Regions from separate parts of the Ligilactobacillus sp. JN-6 (Y).1 genome, predicted to be linked through region 3. Evidence: a T-box and tRNA genes for the amino acid it is inferred to sense, from the RefSeq annotation. Region 3 holds a T-box; the other regions hold tRNA genes.

Region 1 (6,192 bases), 160 kb from region 3:
ACGTTCATTCTTTCTTCAAAAATTTGCCAAAACAATTTAAAATCTCCTTGAGATTCCAAGGCGATCCGCGGCAAGTTAACTGTTACAACGCCAAGATTCATCCGTCCGGAATTGACCTCATCACCATTTTCATCCTGCCATCCTTGTAAAAAGGAACGACAACCCATCGGGACTTTAAAGCTACCCGTGATCTCTTTGATCCTGTCATACATCAAAACATCAGGATACATCCTCTTCGTTGCACACTCAATGGCTAACTCTTTCACATCGTAATTAGGATCTCCAGGAGCAAAGTTGACCCCCTTTTTGATCGTGAAAACAAGTTTAGGGAAAATGGCTGTTCTTTTCTCCTTACCTAGTCCGGTGATCCTGATCCTTAGGATCGACTTTTGGATCTCGCGACTGATCCATGAAGTGCCCAGACCAAATCCCAAGGTCGTAAATGGAGTTTGTCCTTGAGATGAAAATAAAGTATTGATCTCATATTCCAGGGCCTGCATTGCATCATAAATATCTTTTTTGGTCCTTTTTTTGGCAAACTGCTTGAGCTTCGAACTGTCCTCAATAAATTCTGCACCTTCAGTCAAATGCTTGTGGTAATTCTTAAAAGCAAATGGCTCTAATAGTTCGTCCACGCGGTCCGCAGAACAACCACCGTATTGGCTCGAAGCAACATTAGCGATGATCTGCGACATTTGGGCAGTAGCCGTCTGAATAGAGTGCGGACTTTCGACCTCAGCATTACCGATTTTAAAACCGTTAGTCAACATTTCTTTAAAGTCGATCAGACAACAATTAGTCATCGGGCTCCATGGGGTATAATCAAGGTCATGATAATGGATATCACCACGGAGATGTGCCTTTGCAATATGTTCGGGCATCAACTTCAAGCCTAAGGTTTTTCCGACAGTACCTGCGGTCAGATCACGCTGTGTATTAAAAACATTACTATCCTTATTGGCATTTTCATGTACTAACTCCGGATCTTGTGAAAGTAATCTTTCTAGTCGCGTACTCGGATCTGTCTGTTCTTTCCAAGTTTGTTCTTCCTTTTGCCGGTAAGCCTGATACTCTTGAGCCTCATTTTGATAGCCAAAATAGTTGAGCACTTCCACCATTTTTTGCGCCAATTCTTGCGCAGTAACGGAGCTACGACCGTTAAATGAACTTAACAAGGAATTTAACAAAGCAGCCATATCTGTTTGCAAAGATAATTTTTCGAGCACATTTTCCAATTTATACAGCTCAAACGTCACTGGATAACCATCACGTTTTACTACTTCTTTTGGTAAATTAACTTTTATTTTTAAATGCTTCTTAACGTCCATCAATACGATTATCCCCCTTCTTGCATCATGTAAGACGATCTCGCACTATTGATTCACAAGATATTGTCTTTCAACAGTCAGTATCATACTATATATAGATATCCAATACAAATTTCACACGATATAATCTTTGGCGCATAAAAAAAGGCATGTCCTTCAAACGGACATGCCCTTCGTTAAAATTTTTTCAAGTCCTCTTATTAAAACGAGATAACTGACCCTTAAATTCTTCGTGATAGTTTGAAACATCATGGAAATGCGAATCGATCTGGTAATCAGCTTTTTCTCCGTGTAAACTAACATCCAACCCAACATTTTCGTCTGCCTGAGAAACTCGCATCTGAACGAATTTCTTTAAGGCCATAATAATTATTGTTACCAAGATAGCAGTAAAGGCGATACTGATCACGGTTCCCAGTAACTGGATCCCAATTAATTTAAATCCACCACCGTAGAAAAAACCATTATCGACAACAACTGAATTGACCTTATGTGTGGCAAAAGCTCCGACCAAGACCGAACCAATGATACCGGAAACACCATGACAGCCAAATGCATCCAACGGATCATCGAATTTTAAACGCGGCTTGACAGAATTTACAAAGAAATAACTGCCGACAGCACACAAAGCGCCGATAAAAAACGCGCCCGTATTAGTTACATAACCCGTACCGGGGGTAATTCCGACCAAGCCACACAAAGCACCGGTACACACACCTACTAGAGTTGGTCTCCCCTTTAAAAAGACTTCTAATAAGAGCCAAGTTAACATTGCTACAGCCGTAGCAACAGTAGTCGTTAAAAATGCATTCAACGCAACATTATCCACCCAAAAAGCCGATCCAGCATTAAAACCATACCATCCGATCCATAAGATCGCAGTACCTAACAAAACCCACGATAAATTATAATGTTCATCATTCTTTTTCAAACGCGGCCCGAGAAATAGTGAAAGTAGTAATGCAGTTACACCAGCATTGATATGAACAACAGTCCCGCCAGCGAAATCCAAAACTCCTAATGATGCCAGTAAACCATTTGGTGTCCAAACCATATGTACCATAGGATAATAAACAAATAAGCTCCAAAAAATAACAAAGATCATCAAGAAGTTAAAGTGCATCCGTCCCACGATAGAGCCAACAAATAAAGCAGGTGTAATGATCGCAAACATCATCTCAAATGCCAGAAAAATTGCATGGGTCAATCCCATTTGTGGATCTTTGACAGCATTGAGGTCGAAGCCGCTCAAAAAGAAATGAGATACGTGCCCGATCACTCCACCGATGTCAGCTCCAAATGAAAGCTCATAACCAACCGCAATAAATAAGACTACAGACAGACCACAAAGTACAAATACTGATAACATGGTATTTACTACGTTATTTTTTGAAACCAATCCCCCATAAAAGAAAGCCAGCCCTGGTGTCATGCTAAAAACCAAGATTGTTGCAAGTATTAAAAAAGTTGTGTTCACTGCGTTCATATGCATCCTCCTCAAATGTATGTTATAAATTCTAACATATTACGAGCGGTATGCAATACTTTAGTCAATTTTTTTGTTGGTACAGTCTTATTTAAGGAGATTTGTGTTACATCTTTTTACATTTGGTATACTTCTATTTCAATTTACATTGGCTCACAGTACACTGGTTGATCAAAGAGAAACACTGTTTACATTTTGTCGCAGAGCGTCGAGCTTAGCTCGTGGAAAATCACACTTATCTTCCAAAAAAATCACCTCAACCTAATTTATGAGGTAATTATATAATTTTCAATACTCCTATAAAATCCGTCCGATTGAACACGGCTTACCAAACACCACTTACCAACTCAAGGTCATTTAATCTTTTGGATAGTTTTTCTGGATAAAAAAAAACGCCTATTTCTAGACGTTTACTACTGATAGATATATATAAATACCGGTGATCGGGGTCGAACCGATACTCCCTCAACGGGAACTGGATTTTGAGTCCAGCGCGTCTGCCAATTCCGCCACACCGGCATAACAACAAAACTAATTATACTATACGTTAGCGCCTAAAGCAACCAAAGGCGGTAACCGGATTTGAACCGGTGATAAAGGTTTTGCAGACCTCTGCCTTACCACTTGGCTATACCGCCATTTTATAGGATCAAACCCTTATTGGGATAGCTGGATTCGAACCAGCGCATGTGGGAGTCAAAGTCCCATGCCTTACCACTTGGCTATACCCCAATAATAAGGGCGGTAGGTGGGGGTCGAACCCACGCGTGCCGGAGCCACAATCCGGTGTGTTAACCACTTCACCACTACCGCCATAAATGGCAGGGATAGCAGGAATCGAACCCGCATCGACGGTTTTGGAGACCGTTGTTCTGCCCTTGAACTATATCCCTATAAAATTGATGGAAGGGAGTGGATTCGAACCACCGAACCCGAAGGAGCGGATTTACAGTCCGCCGCGTTTAGCCAGACTTCGCTACCCTTCCATAATGGCGCGGGACGGAATCGAACCGCCGACACACGGAGCTTCAATCCGTTGCTCTACCGACTGAGCTACCGCGCCATTGACATCAATCATATATTGAATAAGAATGAACCTTATTCTAACGGTCCTAACCGGATTTGAACCGGTGATCTCCTGCGTGACAGGCAGGCGTGATAAACCCCTACACCATAGGACCAAATACTTATTAAATGGAGGATACAGGGCTCGAACCTGTGACCCTCTGCTTGTAAGGCAGACGCTCTCCCAACTGAGCTAATCCTCCAATATGACCCGTACGGGATTTGAACCCATGTTACCGCCGTGAAAGGGCGGTGTCTTTACCACTTGACCAACGGGTCATTTATTTACGGAGAGTAAGGGATTCGAACCCTTGAAGGAGGGCATCCCCCCTTACATGATTTCCAATCATGCTCCTTAAGCCACTCGGACAACTCTCCATCAACAAAACTCCGGCAGGCGGACTCGAACCGTCGACACCCTGATTAACAGTCAGATGCTCTACCAACTGAGCTATGCCGGAATAAAACAAGCGCGGCAGCTACCTACCCTCACAGGGGGCGATCCCCCAACTACTCTCGGCGTGACGAAGCTTAACTGCTGTGTTCGGCATGGGAACAGGTGTAGCCTTCGTGCCCGCACCACCGCACTCGTATTTCTTTCTTTGAGAGATCCGCTCCCTCAAAACTGACTAACATTCATCCTTGCTCGCTGCTTTCACCGAGTCCTGCGCCACTCTGTGGTCAAGTCCTCGACCGATTAGTAATGGTCCGCTCCATGCCTCGCGGCACTTCCACTGCCATCCTATCTACCTGATCATCTCTCAGGGGTCTTACTTCCAGAAAGGAATGGGAAATCTGATCTTGAGGTGAGTTTCGCACTTAGATGCTTTCAGCGTTTATCTCGACCACACTTAGCTACCCAGCGCTGCCTTGGGCAAGACAACTGGTACACCAGCGGTGTGTCCATCCCGGTCCTCTCGTACTAAGGACAGATCCTCGCAAATTTCCTACGCCCGCGACGGATAGGGACCGAACTGTCTCACGACGTTCTGAACCCAGCTCGCGTACCGCTTTAATGGGCGAACAGCCCAACCCTTGGGACCGACTACAGCCCCAGGATGCGATGAGCCGACATCGAGGTGCCAAACCTCCCCGTCGATGTGGACTCTTGGGGGAGATAAGCCTGTTATCCCCAGGGTAGCTTTTATCCGTTGAGCGATGGCCCTTCCATGCGGGACCACCGGATCACTAAGCCCGACTTTCGTCCCTGCTCGACTTGTCAGTCTCACAGTCAAGCTCCCTTCTGCCTTTACACTCTGCGAATGATTTCCAACCATTCTGAGGGAACCTTTGGGCGCCTCCGTTACCTTTTGGGAGGCGACCGCCCCAGTCAAACTGCCTACCAGACACTGTCTCCCGCCGGGATCAACCGGCGCGGGTTAGAGTGTTCATACAACGAGGGTAGTATCCCACCACTGCCTCCCACGAGACTAGCGTCTCGTGTTCTACGGCTCCTACCTATCCTGTACAAGTTGCACCAACACCCAATATCAAGCTACAGTAAAGCTCCATGGGGTCTTTCCGTCCTGTCGCGGGTAACCCGCATCTTCACGGGTATTATAATTTCACCGAGTCTCTCGTTGAGACAGTGCCCAGATCGTTACGCCTTTCGTGCGGGTCGGAACTTACCCGACAAGGAATTTCGCTACCTTAGGACCGTTATAGTTACGGCCGCCGTTTACTGGGGCTTCGATTCTGAGCTTCGCTCACGCTGACTCATCCTCTTAACCTTCCAGCACCGGGCAGGCGTCAGCCCCTATACATCATCTTACGATTTTGCAGAAACCTGTGTTTTTGATAAACAGTCGCCTGGGCCTATTCACTGCGGCTGGTCGTCAGACCAGCACCCCTTCTCCCGAAGTTACGGGGTCATTTTGCCGAGTTCCTTAACGAGAGTTCACTCGCTCACCTGAGGATACTCTCCTCGACTACCTGTGTCGGTTTGCGGTACGGGTGGACCGATCTTTGCTAGGAGCTTTTCTCGGCAGTGTGACCTGACTTCCTTCGCTACTTAAATTTCGCTCCCCATCACAGCTCATCTTCCGCCAGGACAAGCATTTGACTCGTCCTGCAACTCGCTGCTTGGACGTGTACTTCCAGCTGCACGCTCCGTTAGCCTCCTGCGTCCCTCCATCGCTCAAACAGACCGGTCCAGTACAGGAATCTCCACCTGTTGCCCATCGCCTACGCCTTGCGGCCTCGGCTTAGGTCCCGACTGACCCTGGGAGGACGAGCCTTCCCCAGGAAACCTTAGTCTTACGGTGGGTCAGATTCTCACTGACCTTGCGCTACTCATACCGGCATTCTCACTTC
Region 2 (6,192 bases), 440 kb from region 3:
GTCACGGCTAACTACGTGCCAGCAGCCGCGGTAATACGTAGGTGGCAAGCGTTGTCCGGATTTATTGGGCGTAAAGGGAACGCAGGCGGTCTTTTAAGTCTGATGTGAAAGCCTTCGGCTTAACCGGAGAAGTGCATTGGAAACTGGGAGACTTGAGTGCAGAAGAGGAGAGTGGAACTCCATGTGTAGCGGTGAAATGCGTAGATATATGGAAGAACACCAGTGGCGAAAGCGGCTCTCTGGTCTGTAACTGACGCTGAGGTTCGAAAGCGTGGGGAGCGAACAGGATTAGATACCCTGGTAGTCCACGCTGTAAACGCTGAATGCTAGGTGTTGGAGGGTTTCCGCCCTTCGGTGCCGCAGCTAACGCACTAAGCATTCCGCCTGGGGAGTACGATCGCAAGATTGAAACTCAAAGGAATTGACGGGGGCCCGCACAAGCGGTGGAGCATGTGGTTTAATTCGAAGCAACGCGAAGAACCTTACCAGGTCTTGACATCTTTTGACCATCTGAGAGATCAGCATTTCCCTTCGGGGACAAAATGACAGGTGGTGCATGGCTGTCGTCAGCTCGTGTCGTGAGATGTTGGGTTAAGTCCCGCAACGAGCGCAACCCTTATTGTCAGTTGCCAGCATTCAGTTGGGCACTCTGGCGAGACTGCCGGTGACAAACCGGAGGAAGGTGGGGATGACGTCAAGTCATCATGCCCCTTATGACCTGGGCTACACACGTGCTACAATGGACGATACAACGAGTCGCGAGACCGCGAGGTTCAGCTAATCTCTGAAAGTCGTTCTCAGTTCGGATCGTAGGCTGCAACTCGCCTACGTGAAGTCGGAATCGCTAGTAATCGCGGATCAGCATGCCGCGGTGAATACGTTCCCGGGCCTTGTACACACCGCCCGTCACACCATGAGAGTTTGTAACACCCAAAGCCGGTGCGGTAACCAGTTGGAGCCAGCCGTCTAAGGTGGGACAGATGATTGGGGTGAAGTCGTAACAAGGTAGCCGTAGGAGAACCTGCGGCTGGATCACCTCCTTTCTAAGGAAAAATTACGGAAACTCACACGATTTGTACAGAAACTTTGTTTGGTTTTGAGAGGTCTACTCTCAGATCCGTTCTTTGAAAACTGAATAACATTTATTTCTTGATCAATAATTTTATTAAACCGAGAACACCGCGTTTGAAAGAGTTTCAAACAAGAATTCAAAATGAAGTAGTAAACGCAAACTCATGACCCATTTATCTACGATAAATGTCAGGTCAAGTTAGGAAGGGCGCATGGTGGATGCCTTGGCACTAGGAGTCGATGAAGGACGTGACTAACTGCGATATGCTTCGGGAAGCTGTAAGTAAGCAATGACCCGGAGATCTCCGAATGGGGCAACCCGATGACTGTAACGAGTCATGATCGCTGGCTGAATACATAGGTCAGGCGAGGACAGACGCAGGGAACTGAAACATCTAAGTACCTGCAGGAACAGAAAGAAAGATCGATCCCCTTAGTAGCGGCGAGCGAACGGGGGACAGCCCAAACCAAGAAGCTTGCTTCTTGGGGTTGTAGGACTGGACATTTGAGTTAGCAAGAAGCACTGTAGCTGAACGGCTTGGGAAAGCCGGCGAGACAGGGTGACAGCCCCGTAAGCGAAACAGTCCTTCCTCAGTCCAGGATCCTGAGTACGGCGGAGCACGTGAAACTCCGTCGGAATCCGGGAGGACCATCTCCCAAGGCTAAATACTGCCTAGTGACCGATAGTGGACCAGTACCGTGAGGGAAAGGTGAAAAGTACCCCGGGAGGGGAGTGAAACAGTTCCTGAAACCATGTGCCTACAATTAGTCAGAGCCCGTTAAGGGGTGATGGCGTGCCTTTTGTAGAATGAACCGGCGAGTTACGTTAACGTGCCAGGTTAAGGTGGAAAGACCGGAGCCGCAGCGAAAGCGAGTCTGAACAGGGCGACTGAGTACGTTGACGTAGACCCGAAACCAAGTGACCTACCCATGTCCAGGTTGAAAGTGCGGTAAAACGCACCGGAGGACCGAACCCGTGTATGTTGAAAAATGCTGGGATGAGGTGTGGGTAGCGGTGAAATTCCAAACGAACTTGGAGATAGCTGGTTCTCTCCGAAATAGCTTTAGGGCTAGCCTCGGGAGTTAAGGATCGTGGAGGTAGAGCACTGTTTGGACTAGGGGCCCGTCTGGGGTTACTGAATTCAGATAAACTCCGAATGCCACTGATCTTGTCCCGGGAGTCAGACTGCGAGTGATAAGATCCGTAGTCGAAAGGGAAACAGCCCAGACCACCAATCAAGGTCCCTAAATATGTGTTAAGTGGAAAAGGATGTGGGATCGCACAGACAACTAGGATGTTGGCTCAGAAGCAGCCACCATTCAAAGAGTGCGTAATAGCTCACTAGTCGAGTGATCCTGCGCCGAAAATGTAACGGGGCTAAACACATTACCGAAATTGTGGATCCGACCGTCAGGTCGGGTGATAGGAGAGCGTTCTAAGGGCGCAGAAGCCGGACCGTGAGGACCGGTGGAGCGCTTAGAAGTGAGAATGCCGGTATGAGTAGCGCAAGGTCAGTGAGAATCTGACCCACCGTAAGACTAAGGTTTCCTGGAGAAGGCTCGTCCTCCCAGGGTCAGTCGGGACCTAAGCCGAGGCCGCAAGGCGTAGGCGATGGGCAACAGGTGGAGATTCCTGTACTGGACCGGTCTGTTTGAGCGATGGAGGGACGCAGGAGGCTAACGGAGCGTGCAGCTGGAAGTGCACGTCCAAGCAGCGAGTTGCAGGACGAGTCAAATGCTTTTCCTGGCGGAAGATGAGCTGTGATGGGGAGCGAAATTTAAGTAGCGAAGGAAGTCAGGTCACACTGCCGAGAAAAGCTCCTAGCAAGGATCGGTCCACCCGTACCGCAAACCGACACAGGTAGTCGAGGAGAGTATCCTCAGGTGAGCGAGTGAACTCTCGTTAAGGAACTCGGCAAAATGACCCCGTAACTTCGGGAGAAGGGGTGCTGGTCTGACGACCAGCCGCAGTGAATAGGCCCAGGCGACTGTTTATCAAAAACACAGGTTTCTGCAAAATCGTAAGATGATGTATAGGGGCTGACGCCTGCCCGGTGCTGGAAGGTTAAGAGGATGAGTCAGCGTGAGCGAAGCTCAGAATCGAAGCCCCAGTAAACGGCGGCCGTAACTATAACGGTCCTAAGGTAGCGAAATTCCTTGTCGGGTAAGTTCCGACCCGCACGAAAGGCGTAACGATCTGGGCACTGTCTCAACGAGAGACTCGGTGAAATTATAATACCCGTGAAGATGCGGGTTACCCGCGACAGGACGGAAAGACCCCATGGAGCTTTACTGTAGCTTGATATTGGGTGTTGGTGCAACTTGTACAGGATAGGTAGGAGCCGTAGAACACGGGACGCTAGTCTCGTGGGAGGCAGTGGTGGGATACTACCCTCGTTGTATGAACACTCTAACCCGCGCCGGTTGATCCCGGCGGGAGACAGTGTCTGGTAGGCAGTTTGACTGGGGCGGTCGCCTCCCAAAAGGTAACGGAGGCGCCCAAAGGTTCCCTCAGAATGGTTGGAAATCATTCGCAGAGTGTAAAGGCAGAAGGGAGCTTGACTGTGAGACTGACAAGTCGAGCAGGGACGAAAGTCGGGCTTAGTGATCCGGTGGTCCCGCATGGAAGGGCCATCGCTCAACGGATAAAAGCTACCCTGGGGATAACAGGCTTATCTCCCCCAAGAGTCCACATCGACGGGGAGGTTTGGCACCTCGATGTCGGCTCATCGCATCCTGGGGCTGTAGTCGGTCCCAAGGGTTGGGCTGTTCGCCCATTAAAGCGGTACGCGAGCTGGGTTCAGAACGTCGTGAGACAGTTCGGTCCCTATCCGTCGCGGGCGTAGGAAATTTGCGAGGATCTGTCCTTAGTACGAGAGGACCGGGATGGACACACCGCTGGTGTACCAGTTGTCTTGCCCAAGGCAGCGCTGGGTAGCTAAGTGTGGTCGAGATAAACGCTGAAAGCATCTAAGTGCGAAACTCACCTCAAGATCAGATTTCCCATTCCTTTCTGGAAGTAAGACCCCTGAGAGATGATCAGGTAGATAGGATGGCAGTGGAAGTGCCGCGAGGCATGGAGCGGACCATTACTAATCGGTCGAGGACTTGACCACAGAGTGGCGCAGGACTCGGTGAAAGCAGCGAGCAAGGATGAATGTTAGTCAGTTTTGAGGGAGCGGATCTCTCAAAGAAAGAAATACGAGTGCGGTGGTGAGGGCACGAAGGCTACACCTGTTCCCATGCCGAACACAGCAGTTAAGCTTCGTTACGCCGAGAGTAGTTGGGGGATCGCCCCCTGTGAGGGTAGGTAGCTGCCGCGCTTGTTTTTTGGAGGATTAGCTCAGTTGGGAGAGCGTCTGCCTTACAAGCAGAGGGTCACAGGTTCGAGCCCTGTATCCTCCATTTTCTTGAGTCGTTAGCTCAGTTGGTAGAGCATCTGACTTTTAATCAGAGGGTCGACAGTTCGAGCCTGTCACGACTCATTATTATCCCATGATAATCTTGACAAGCGGTTATCTGTTTGGTAAACTGATAAAGTTGTCTTTACAAGTTTGCCGACTTAGCTCAGTTGGTAGAGCATCTGATTTGTAATCAGAGGGTCGGGCGTTCGAATCGTCTAGTCGGCATATGCGGAAGTAGTTCAGTGGTAGAACATCACCTTGCCATGGTGGGGGTCGCGGGTTCGAATCCCGTCTTCCGCTTGTCAAAATACTGCCGGGGTGGCGGAACAGGCAGACGCACAGGACTTAAAATCCTGCGGTGAGTGATCACCGTACCGGTTCGATTCCGGTCCTCGGCATTTTGATTATATGCACCCATAGCGCAATTGGATAGAGTGTCTGACTACGAATCAGAAGGTTGTAGGTTCGACTCCTACTGGGTGCATTGATCGGGAAGTAGCTCAGCTTGGTAGAGCACCTGGTTTGGGACCAGGGGGTCGCAGGTTCGAATCCTGTCTTCCCGATTAATATGTTTTTTTATCGCGGTGTAGCTCAGCTGGCTAGAGCGTCCGGTTCATACCCGGGAGGTCGAGGGTTCGATCCCCCCTGCCGCGATTTTTCATACCAGAGCTTGGACCTTTAGCTCAGTTGGTTAGAGCAGACGGCTCATAACCGTCCTGTCGTAGGTTCGAGTCCTACAAGGTCCATAGTTTCAATGGATTTTTATCGTATGAAACTATTTATGGAGGATTACCCAAGTCTGGCTGAAGGGAACGGTCTTGAAAACCGTCAGGTGGGTCATACCACGCAAGAGTTCGAATCTCTTATCCTCCTTTTATATTATCGCGGGATGGAGCAGTCTGGTAGCTCGTCGGGCTCATAACCCGAAGGTCGCAAGTTCAAATCTTGCTCCCGCAATTCGGTCCTATGGTGTAGGGGTTTATCACGCCTGCCTGTCACGCAGGAGATCACCGGTTCAAATCCGGTTAGGACCGCTTAATTTTGAGTCCTATTGACTCAGGTTAAACATTGATGGCTCGGTAGCTCAGTCGGTAGAGCAACGGATTGAAGCTCCGTGTGTCGGCGGTTCGATTCCGTCCCGCGCCATTCATTCTAAAATGCGGGTATAGTTTAGTGGTAAAACCACAGCCTTCCAAGCTGTTGTCGCGAGTTCGATTCTCGTTACCCGCTTACGACTACATGTCGTTATGGGCCTATAGCTCAGCTGGTTTAGAGCGCACGCCTGATAAGCGTGAGGTCGATGGTTCGAGTCCATTTAGGCCCATTTGGAGAAGTACTCAAGTGGCTGAAGAGGCGCCCCTGCTAAGGGTGTAGGTCGGTAAAACGGCGCGAGAGTTCGAATCTCTCCTTCTCCGTATTTGTTATGACCCGTTGGTCAAGTGGTTAAGACACCGCCCTTTCACGGCGGTAACACGGGTTCAAATCCCGTACGGGTCACTTTAATATTTATATTATCGCGGGATGGAGCAGTCTGGTAGCTCGTCGGGCTCATAACCCGAAGGTCGCAAGTTCAAATCTTGCTCCCGCAATTTTTTGGTCCTATGGTGTAGGGGTTTATCACGCCTGCCTGTCACGCAGGAGATCACCGGTTCAAATCCGGTTAGGACCGTTGTGACTATATAAATTTGCCATTCCTTCTGGGAATGGTTTTTTTGTG
Region 3 (6,192 bases):
TTGGCAGAGATCAAACAGCATTATGACCAGCTAGGGCAAGCAAGACAAAAAGAAGCCGCTGTCCTTTGTTCCTCTGAAGTTGAGCAATTGGACGAAAATAGTCAAAAACTAACTGAAGTTGAAGAAGATCAAAAGCAGATCAATGAAAGTATTTCTGGTTTGTGGAAGGAAGAAAAAGATGCTTTTGATGCGATAGAAGAATTTGATACTGAAATTCATCGTATGAAACGTGAAGTAGAAAAATTAAACTTACCGGGCCTGCCAGATGACTACTTATCATACTTCTTTAAAGTCAGTGATGAAATTGAAGGCTTGGACACCGATATCAACAAGGTGAAGATCGACATGGCAGAGATCACAAAAAAATTGATCAATACACAGTCAGATATTGATGTTTTGAATAATAAAACAGAAGAGATCAAGGACAGTTCAATGTTGACTGAACAGCTTTTACAATATTCGAACCGCTATCGGAATCGGTATCCGGAAGTTGAACAGGCATACCAGCAGGCGCTTGTACAATTTGAAAAGGATTTTAATTTTGTTGGTGCTTTGGATACTATTTCTCAAGCGGTCGATACAGTTGAACCAGGCTCATTTAAACGGATCTCGGAACAATTTGAATCTGACAAGAAGATGGCACTAACGATGTAATATTCAGTTAGAGTTGTTAGCAAAGCGCACGTAGGTGAATACGGCGCTTTGTTTTATTTTGAAATTCAACTTGTAAACTAAATAAGTAGTGTTTACAATTAGTAAGAATAATTAATTAGAGAAGGATTTAAAATGATTTATTTTGATAACAGTGCGACGACTAAGGTTGCACCGCAAGTTCTAGAGACATATAAAACTGTGAGCGATAAGATTTGGGGCAACCCGTCATCTTTGCATGCTTTAGGAGAAACGGCAGACAACCTCTTAGAACAATCACGGCGACAAATTGCTGACCTGCTGGGATGTAAGCAACATGAGATCTTTTTTACGAGCGGTGGTACTGAAGGTGACAACTGGATAATAAAAGGCACCGCGTTTGCTAAACAAGAATTTGGCAAGCACATTATAACCTCACCGATCGAACATCCTGCTGTTCTTAATTCAATGCACCAACTTGAAAAGTTGGGCTTTGAGATTACTTATCTGCCAGTTGATCAACATGGCCGTGTGAATGCAGAAGATGTCAAACAAGCATTGCGACCCGATACGATTTTGGTTTCGGTAATGGCGATCAATAATGAGATCGGCTCGATCCAACCCTTAGATCAGATAGCTGATGTTTTACGGCCGTATCCTAGTGTTCATTTTCATGTGGATGCTGTTCAGGGTATCGGTAAAGGGATCAGTGATTTATTAAGTAATGATCGGATCGACTTTTTGACTTTTTCTGGTCACAAATTTCATGCTCCGCGAGGTATCGGTTTTATCTATAAAAAAGCAGGGCGCATGCTCGAACCACTAATGGCTGGTGGAGGACAAGAAAAGAACCAACGCAGTGGGACCGAAAATCTGCCGGCTATTGCCGGGATGGCAAAAGCTTTACGGTTATTGCTTAATAACGAAGAAACTAATGTAAAAAAGGAACGGCAGATCAAACAAAAAATCTATAAACATGTTGCAGCGCAAGAAAATGTGACAGTTTTCTCTGATACCGGTCAGGATTCATCTCCTCATATCCTCTGTTTTACCATCGATGGTGTTAGGGGTGAAACGATCGTCCATGCCTTTGAAGAGCAAGAGATCTATATTTCAACTACTAGTGCTTGTTCTTCTAAGAAGGGGACTGTCTCAGGGACTTTGAACGCTATGCATGTGCCAGAAAAAATTGCGACGTCTGCGGTAAGGGTAAGCTTGGATGAAAATAATACTTTGCAAGAAGCAGAGGTATTTGAAAGTGCTTTTGATAAAATATATGCTCGTTTTTCTAAGGTATTTTCTAAATAGAAAGGATCACAATGCAATATACAGAAATTATGGTTCGTTACGGCGAACTATCAACTAAAGGTAAAAATCGGCGTTCATTTATTGACCGTTTAGGGACTAATACTAGGAACGCTTTAGCTGGGTTTAAAAAGCTTGAGATCAAAGCACATCGTGATAGGATGCATATTCGCTTGAATGGCGAAGATTACCATCAAGTAGCACAGCGTGTGCAAAAAATCTTTGGTATCCAGAATTTTTCACCAGCGATCAAAGTTGCACGGGATGTTGAAACTGTTAAGCAAACAGCTATTTCTATTTTTAACGAGATCTTTCAAGATGGAATGACTTTTAAAATAAATACCCGTCGTTCTGATCACAACTTTGAATATGATACGAATCAACTTAATGATATTCTAGGGGGTACAGTCCTAGAAAACTTTCCTGGGATCAAAGTCCAAATGAAAAAGCCGGATGTTGTTTTAAGGGTGGAGGTTCGCCTTGATGGGATCTATCTTTCATATGAACAGATTCCTGGTGCCGGAGGCTTACCGGTAGGGACAGCTGGTAAGGGGCTTTTGATGCTTTCTGGTGGGATCGATTCTCCCGTGGCAGGTTATCTAGCGTTAAAACGTGGTGTTTCTTTGGAAATGGTTCATTTCTATAGTCCGCCGTATACAAGTGAACAAGCTTTGAATAAAGCTAAGGAATTAACGACTAAGTTAGCCCCTTATGCTGGCAAGATCAAATTTATTCAAGTCCCATTTACTGAGATTCAAGAAACAGTAAAAAGCGATGTTCCTGCAAGTTATTTGATGACTATCCAACGTCGTTTCATGTTACGACTTTGCGAAGAGGTCGCCAAAAAAAGAGATGCCTTAGCAATTTTTAATGGCGAATCTTTGGGACAAGTTGCTTCACAAACAATGGAAAGTATGGCTGCGATCAATGAGGTGACCTCAATGCCTGTGTTGCGTCCAGTAGTTTCTATGGATAAAAATGATATTATCAAAGTTGCAGAACAGATCGATACTTTTGAACTATCTATCATGCCTTACGAAGACTGCTGTACAGTTTTTGCTCCGAGTGCACCAAAAACTAAACCGCGTATCGAGCGAGCACGTGAATATGAAAGTAAGTTGGATGTAGATGGATTGATCGAACGTGCCTTGGCTGGTATAAAGGTGACAGAGATCGGCAGTGATGAGCATTATTTGAATGCACAAGAAGATTCGTTTGCTGAATTACTTTAGTAATGGCAAATTATTTGTCCTTGACGTATGTTAGAGGCAAGGTTAAAATTATTTCATAAAGCTTTGACCGAGAGGATCAGTGGGTGCTCACTTTTAGAGAGAAATGGGTGCTGTAACATTTCAGTGAACCATTGATTGTAGCTTGCTAGCTGTCGTTTTGAACTCATAGTAGAAATGACCGGATCTTCTATCCGTTAACACAGTATTTAAGTGGGGTTTAATGGCCCAATTTAGGTGGTACCACGGCACTGTCGTCCTAATTTGATGGATGACAGTGCTTTTTTTGGCTATTGAGTCAAAAAATCAAGTCAAGATCTACTTAGAAATAGCGCAGATAACAGAAGTTGGTTTGAAAAGAAGTTTAAGGCTTTTTAAAAATAAATGGAATAGTAGAAAGGATCGATCAGATGGCTAAAGATATTAATATGTCAACGAAATACGACCCAACGGCTGTTGAAAGTGGTCGTTACAAAAAATGGATAGCTGAAGATCTATTCAAACCCAGTGGAGATACTAAAGCGCAACCTTATTCGGTCGTTATCCCTCCGCCAAACGTTACTGGTAAACTGCATTTGGGTCATGCTTGGGACACAACTTTACAGGACATGATAGTTCGCCAAAAGCGGATGCAAGGCTTTGATACGTTGTGGCTTCCTGGAATGGATCATGCTGGTATCGCAACACAGGCAAAAGTTGAAGCTCGTTTGGCTAAAAGTGGTGTGTCGCGTTATGACCTTGGTCGTGAGAAGTTTGTTGATAAAGTTTGGGAATGGAAAGACGAGTACGCAGATATTATCAAACAACAATGGGCTAAGCTTGGTTTATCCTTGGACTATAGTCGAGAACGTTTTACCTTTGATGAAGGACTTTCAAAAGCTGTCCGTAAGGTCTTTGTGGTATTATACGAAAAGGGCCTGATCTACCGGGGCGAATATATTATCAACTGGGATCCGAAAGCACGGACTGCACTTTCTGATATTGAAGTTATCCATCAAGATGACAAAGGTGCTTTTTACCATGTTAAATATCCGTTTATTGACGGAACTACTTTTAATGGAAAAGATTATATCGAGATAGCTACGACACGGCCGGAAACGATGCTGGGTGATGTTGCGATCGCCGTTAATCCTAAAGATGAACGTTATAAGGAATTAGTCGGCAAAGAAGTTGTTCTCCCATTAAATGGGCGCCACTTGGAGATCATTGCTGATCAGTATGTTGATCCAGAGTTTGGGACCGGAATGGTCAAGATCACGCCTGCTCACGACCCTAATGACTTTGAGGTCGGTAATCGTCACAATCTTGAACGTATCAATACTATGAACGAAGATGCTACACTCAACGAAAAAGCAGGTAAATATGCGGGTATGGATCGTTTTTCAGCTCGAGAAGCGATCGTCAAAGATTTGAAAGAGCAAAATTATCTTTTGTCTGAAGAACCGATCGTTCATAGCGTTGGGCATTCAGAGCGGACTGGTGTACAAGTTGAAGCACGGTTATCGACTCAATGGTTTGTCAAAATGAAGCCTTTAGCTGAAGCAGCCTTAAAAAATCAGCAAACTGATGATAGAGTCAATTTTGTTCCTGGCCGTTTTGAGCATACATTTACTCAATGGATGGAAAATGTTCACGATTGGGTCATTTCAAGACAGCTTTGGTGGGGACATCAGATCCCAGCATGGTACCATAAGCAAACGGGTGAGATGTATGTCGGTGAAGAAGCTCCAAGTGATCTTGAAAATTGGGAGCAAGATCCAGATGTTTTAGATACATGGTTCTCGAGCGCTTTGTGGCCATTTTCAACTATGGGTTGGCCTAATGAAGAAGCGCCCGATTTTAAGCGTTACTTCCCGACAGATACCTTGGTCACTGGTTATGATATTATTTTCTTTTGGGTCTCTCGGATGATCTTCCAAAGTAAGGAATTCACTGGTCGTCGACCATTTAAGAATGTTTTGATCCATGGCTTGATCCGGGATGAAGAAGGCCGTAAGATGAGTAAATCTTTAGGCAATGGTATCGATCCAATGGATGTTATTCAAAAGTATGGGGCAGATGCCTTACGCTGGTTTTTAGCTACTGGTTCGACGCCAGGACAAGATATTCGTTTCTCATACAAGAAGATGGATTCAGCTTGGAACTTTATCAATAAGATCTGGAATGCTAGTCGGTTCGCTATTATGAACTTTGATGAAGACACTTCCGCCCAGTTACCTGCTAAAAATGAGTGGCAATTAGCTGATAAGTGGATCTTAAGTAGATTGAATACGACTATCCATGAAGTTACACGTTTATTTGATCAGTTTGAGTTTGGCGAAGCTGGTCGTGCCTTATATAACTTTATCTGGAATGATCTTTGTGACTGGTATATTGAAATGGCTAAGGAAGATTTCTATGGTAAGGACAAATCGCTTAAACACAATACACAAAATATTTTATGTTATGTTTTGGATCAAACGTTGCGGCTATTACATCCAATTATGCCTTTTGTGACCGAAGAGATCTGGCTGGCTATGCCGCATGAAGGAGAATCAATAGTGACAGCTGCTTATCCTAGAGAAAACGAAGACTATCGTGATGAAGCGGCTGAAAAAGGCATGGAAAACTTGATCGAACTGATCAAAGCTGTTCGCAATATTCGTGCGGATGCTAATGCTCCACTATCATCATCAGTTGATATTTTGATCAAGACTACATCTTCGGAAACGGCAAAGATCTTTGAAGATAATCAAGATTATATCGAACGTTTTTGTCATTCTAAAGCCTTGCAGATCGGAGCCGATGTTAACGCTCCTACTTTGGCAATGACAGCAGTGATCGGTGGAGCGGAGATCTACATCCCACTTGCTGGTTTGGTGGACTTGACCCAGGAGGTACAAAGATTACAAAAAGAGATCGATAAATTAGAAAACGAAGTTAAACGTGGCGAAAAGAAATTGAGTAATCAGGGATTTGTTAGCAACGCGCCTGAACAAGTAGTTGCCGAAGAAAAAGAGAAATTAAGCGGCTATCAAGAAAAGCTGGC

Evidence for each region. The T-box of region 3 lies ahead of AC3XNE_RS10760 (valine--tRNA ligase). A T-box ahead of a tRNA ligase gene usually reads a tRNA of that ligase, here a tRNA-Val.
Region 1: it encodes a tRNA-Val, which carries the amino acid that the T-box ahead of AC3XNE_RS10760 (valine--tRNA ligase) is inferred to sense. The anticodon was not compared.
Region 2: it encodes a tRNA-Val, which carries the amino acid that the T-box ahead of AC3XNE_RS10760 (valine--tRNA ligase) is inferred to sense. The anticodon was not compared.

The regions. Positions count from the first base shown of each region.
Region 1 covers NZ_CM176599.1:2,800-8,991, forward strand. Annotated here, with positions in the region: gene nrdD (anaerobic ribonucleoside-triphosphate reductase) at 1-1,328, opposite strand, end outside; gene AC3XNE_RS00020 (ammonium transporter) at 1,516-2,814, opposite strand; tRNA gene AC3XNE_RS00025 (tRNA-Leu) at 3,249-3,333, opposite strand; tRNA gene AC3XNE_RS00030 (tRNA-Cys) at 3,382-3,452, opposite strand; tRNA gene AC3XNE_RS00035 (tRNA-Gln) at 3,475-3,546, opposite strand; tRNA gene AC3XNE_RS00040 (tRNA-His) at 3,555-3,627, opposite strand; tRNA gene AC3XNE_RS00045 (tRNA-Trp) at 3,634-3,707, opposite strand; tRNA gene AC3XNE_RS00050 (tRNA-Tyr) at 3,718-3,800, opposite strand; tRNA gene AC3XNE_RS00055 (tRNA-Phe) at 3,805-3,877, opposite strand; tRNA gene AC3XNE_RS00060 (tRNA-Asp) at 3,922-3,995, opposite strand; tRNA gene AC3XNE_RS00065 (tRNA-Val) at 4,010-4,082, opposite strand; tRNA gene AC3XNE_RS00070 (tRNA-Glu) at 4,087-4,158, opposite strand; tRNA gene AC3XNE_RS00075 (tRNA-Ser) at 4,168-4,257, opposite strand; tRNA gene AC3XNE_RS00080 (tRNA-Asn) at 4,268-4,340, opposite strand; rRNA gene rrf (5S ribosomal RNA) at 4,350-4,466, opposite strand; rRNA gene AC3XNE_RS00090 (23S ribosomal RNA) at 4,557-6,192, opposite strand, start outside.
Region 2 covers NZ_CM176599.1:1,857,404-1,863,595, forward strand. Annotated here, with positions in the region: rRNA gene AC3XNE_RS08615 (16S ribosomal RNA) at 1-1,043, shown strand, start outside; rRNA gene AC3XNE_RS08620 (23S ribosomal RNA) at 1,264-4,187, shown strand; rRNA gene rrf (5S ribosomal RNA) at 4,278-4,394, shown strand; tRNA gene AC3XNE_RS08630 (tRNA-Val) at 4,404-4,476, shown strand; tRNA gene AC3XNE_RS08635 (tRNA-Lys) at 4,484-4,556, shown strand; tRNA gene AC3XNE_RS08640 (tRNA-Thr) at 4,628-4,700, shown strand; tRNA gene AC3XNE_RS08645 (tRNA-Gly) at 4,704-4,775, shown strand; tRNA gene AC3XNE_RS08650 (tRNA-Leu) at 4,788-4,873, shown strand; tRNA gene AC3XNE_RS08655 (tRNA-Arg) at 4,886-4,959, shown strand; tRNA gene AC3XNE_RS08660 (tRNA-Pro) at 4,965-5,038, shown strand; tRNA gene AC3XNE_RS08665 (tRNA-Met) at 5,056-5,129, shown strand; tRNA gene AC3XNE_RS08670 (tRNA-Ile) at 5,148-5,221, shown strand; tRNA gene AC3XNE_RS08675 (tRNA-Ser) at 5,259-5,348, shown strand; tRNA gene AC3XNE_RS08680 (tRNA-Met) at 5,359-5,432, shown strand; tRNA gene AC3XNE_RS08685 (tRNA-Asp) at 5,436-5,509, shown strand; tRNA gene AC3XNE_RS08690 (tRNA-Phe) at 5,549-5,621, shown strand; tRNA gene AC3XNE_RS08695 (tRNA-Gly) at 5,635-5,705, shown strand; tRNA gene AC3XNE_RS08700 (tRNA-Ile) at 5,725-5,799, shown strand; tRNA gene AC3XNE_RS08705 (tRNA-Ser) at 5,803-5,890, shown strand; tRNA gene AC3XNE_RS08710 (tRNA-Glu) at 5,901-5,972, shown strand; tRNA gene AC3XNE_RS08715 (tRNA-Met) at 5,991-6,064, shown strand; tRNA gene AC3XNE_RS08720 (tRNA-Asp) at 6,071-6,144, shown strand.
Region 3 covers NZ_CM176599.1:2,296,365-2,302,556, reverse strand. Annotated here, with positions in the region: gene AC3XNE_RS10775 (septation ring formation regulator EzrA) at 1-654, shown strand, start outside; gene AC3XNE_RS10770 (cysteine desulfurase family protein) at 787-1,938, shown strand; gene thiI (tRNA uracil 4-sulfurtransferase ThiI) at 1,950-3,167, shown strand; T-box leader at 3,222-3,429, shown strand; gene AC3XNE_RS10760 (valine--tRNA ligase) at 3,575-6,192, shown strand, end outside.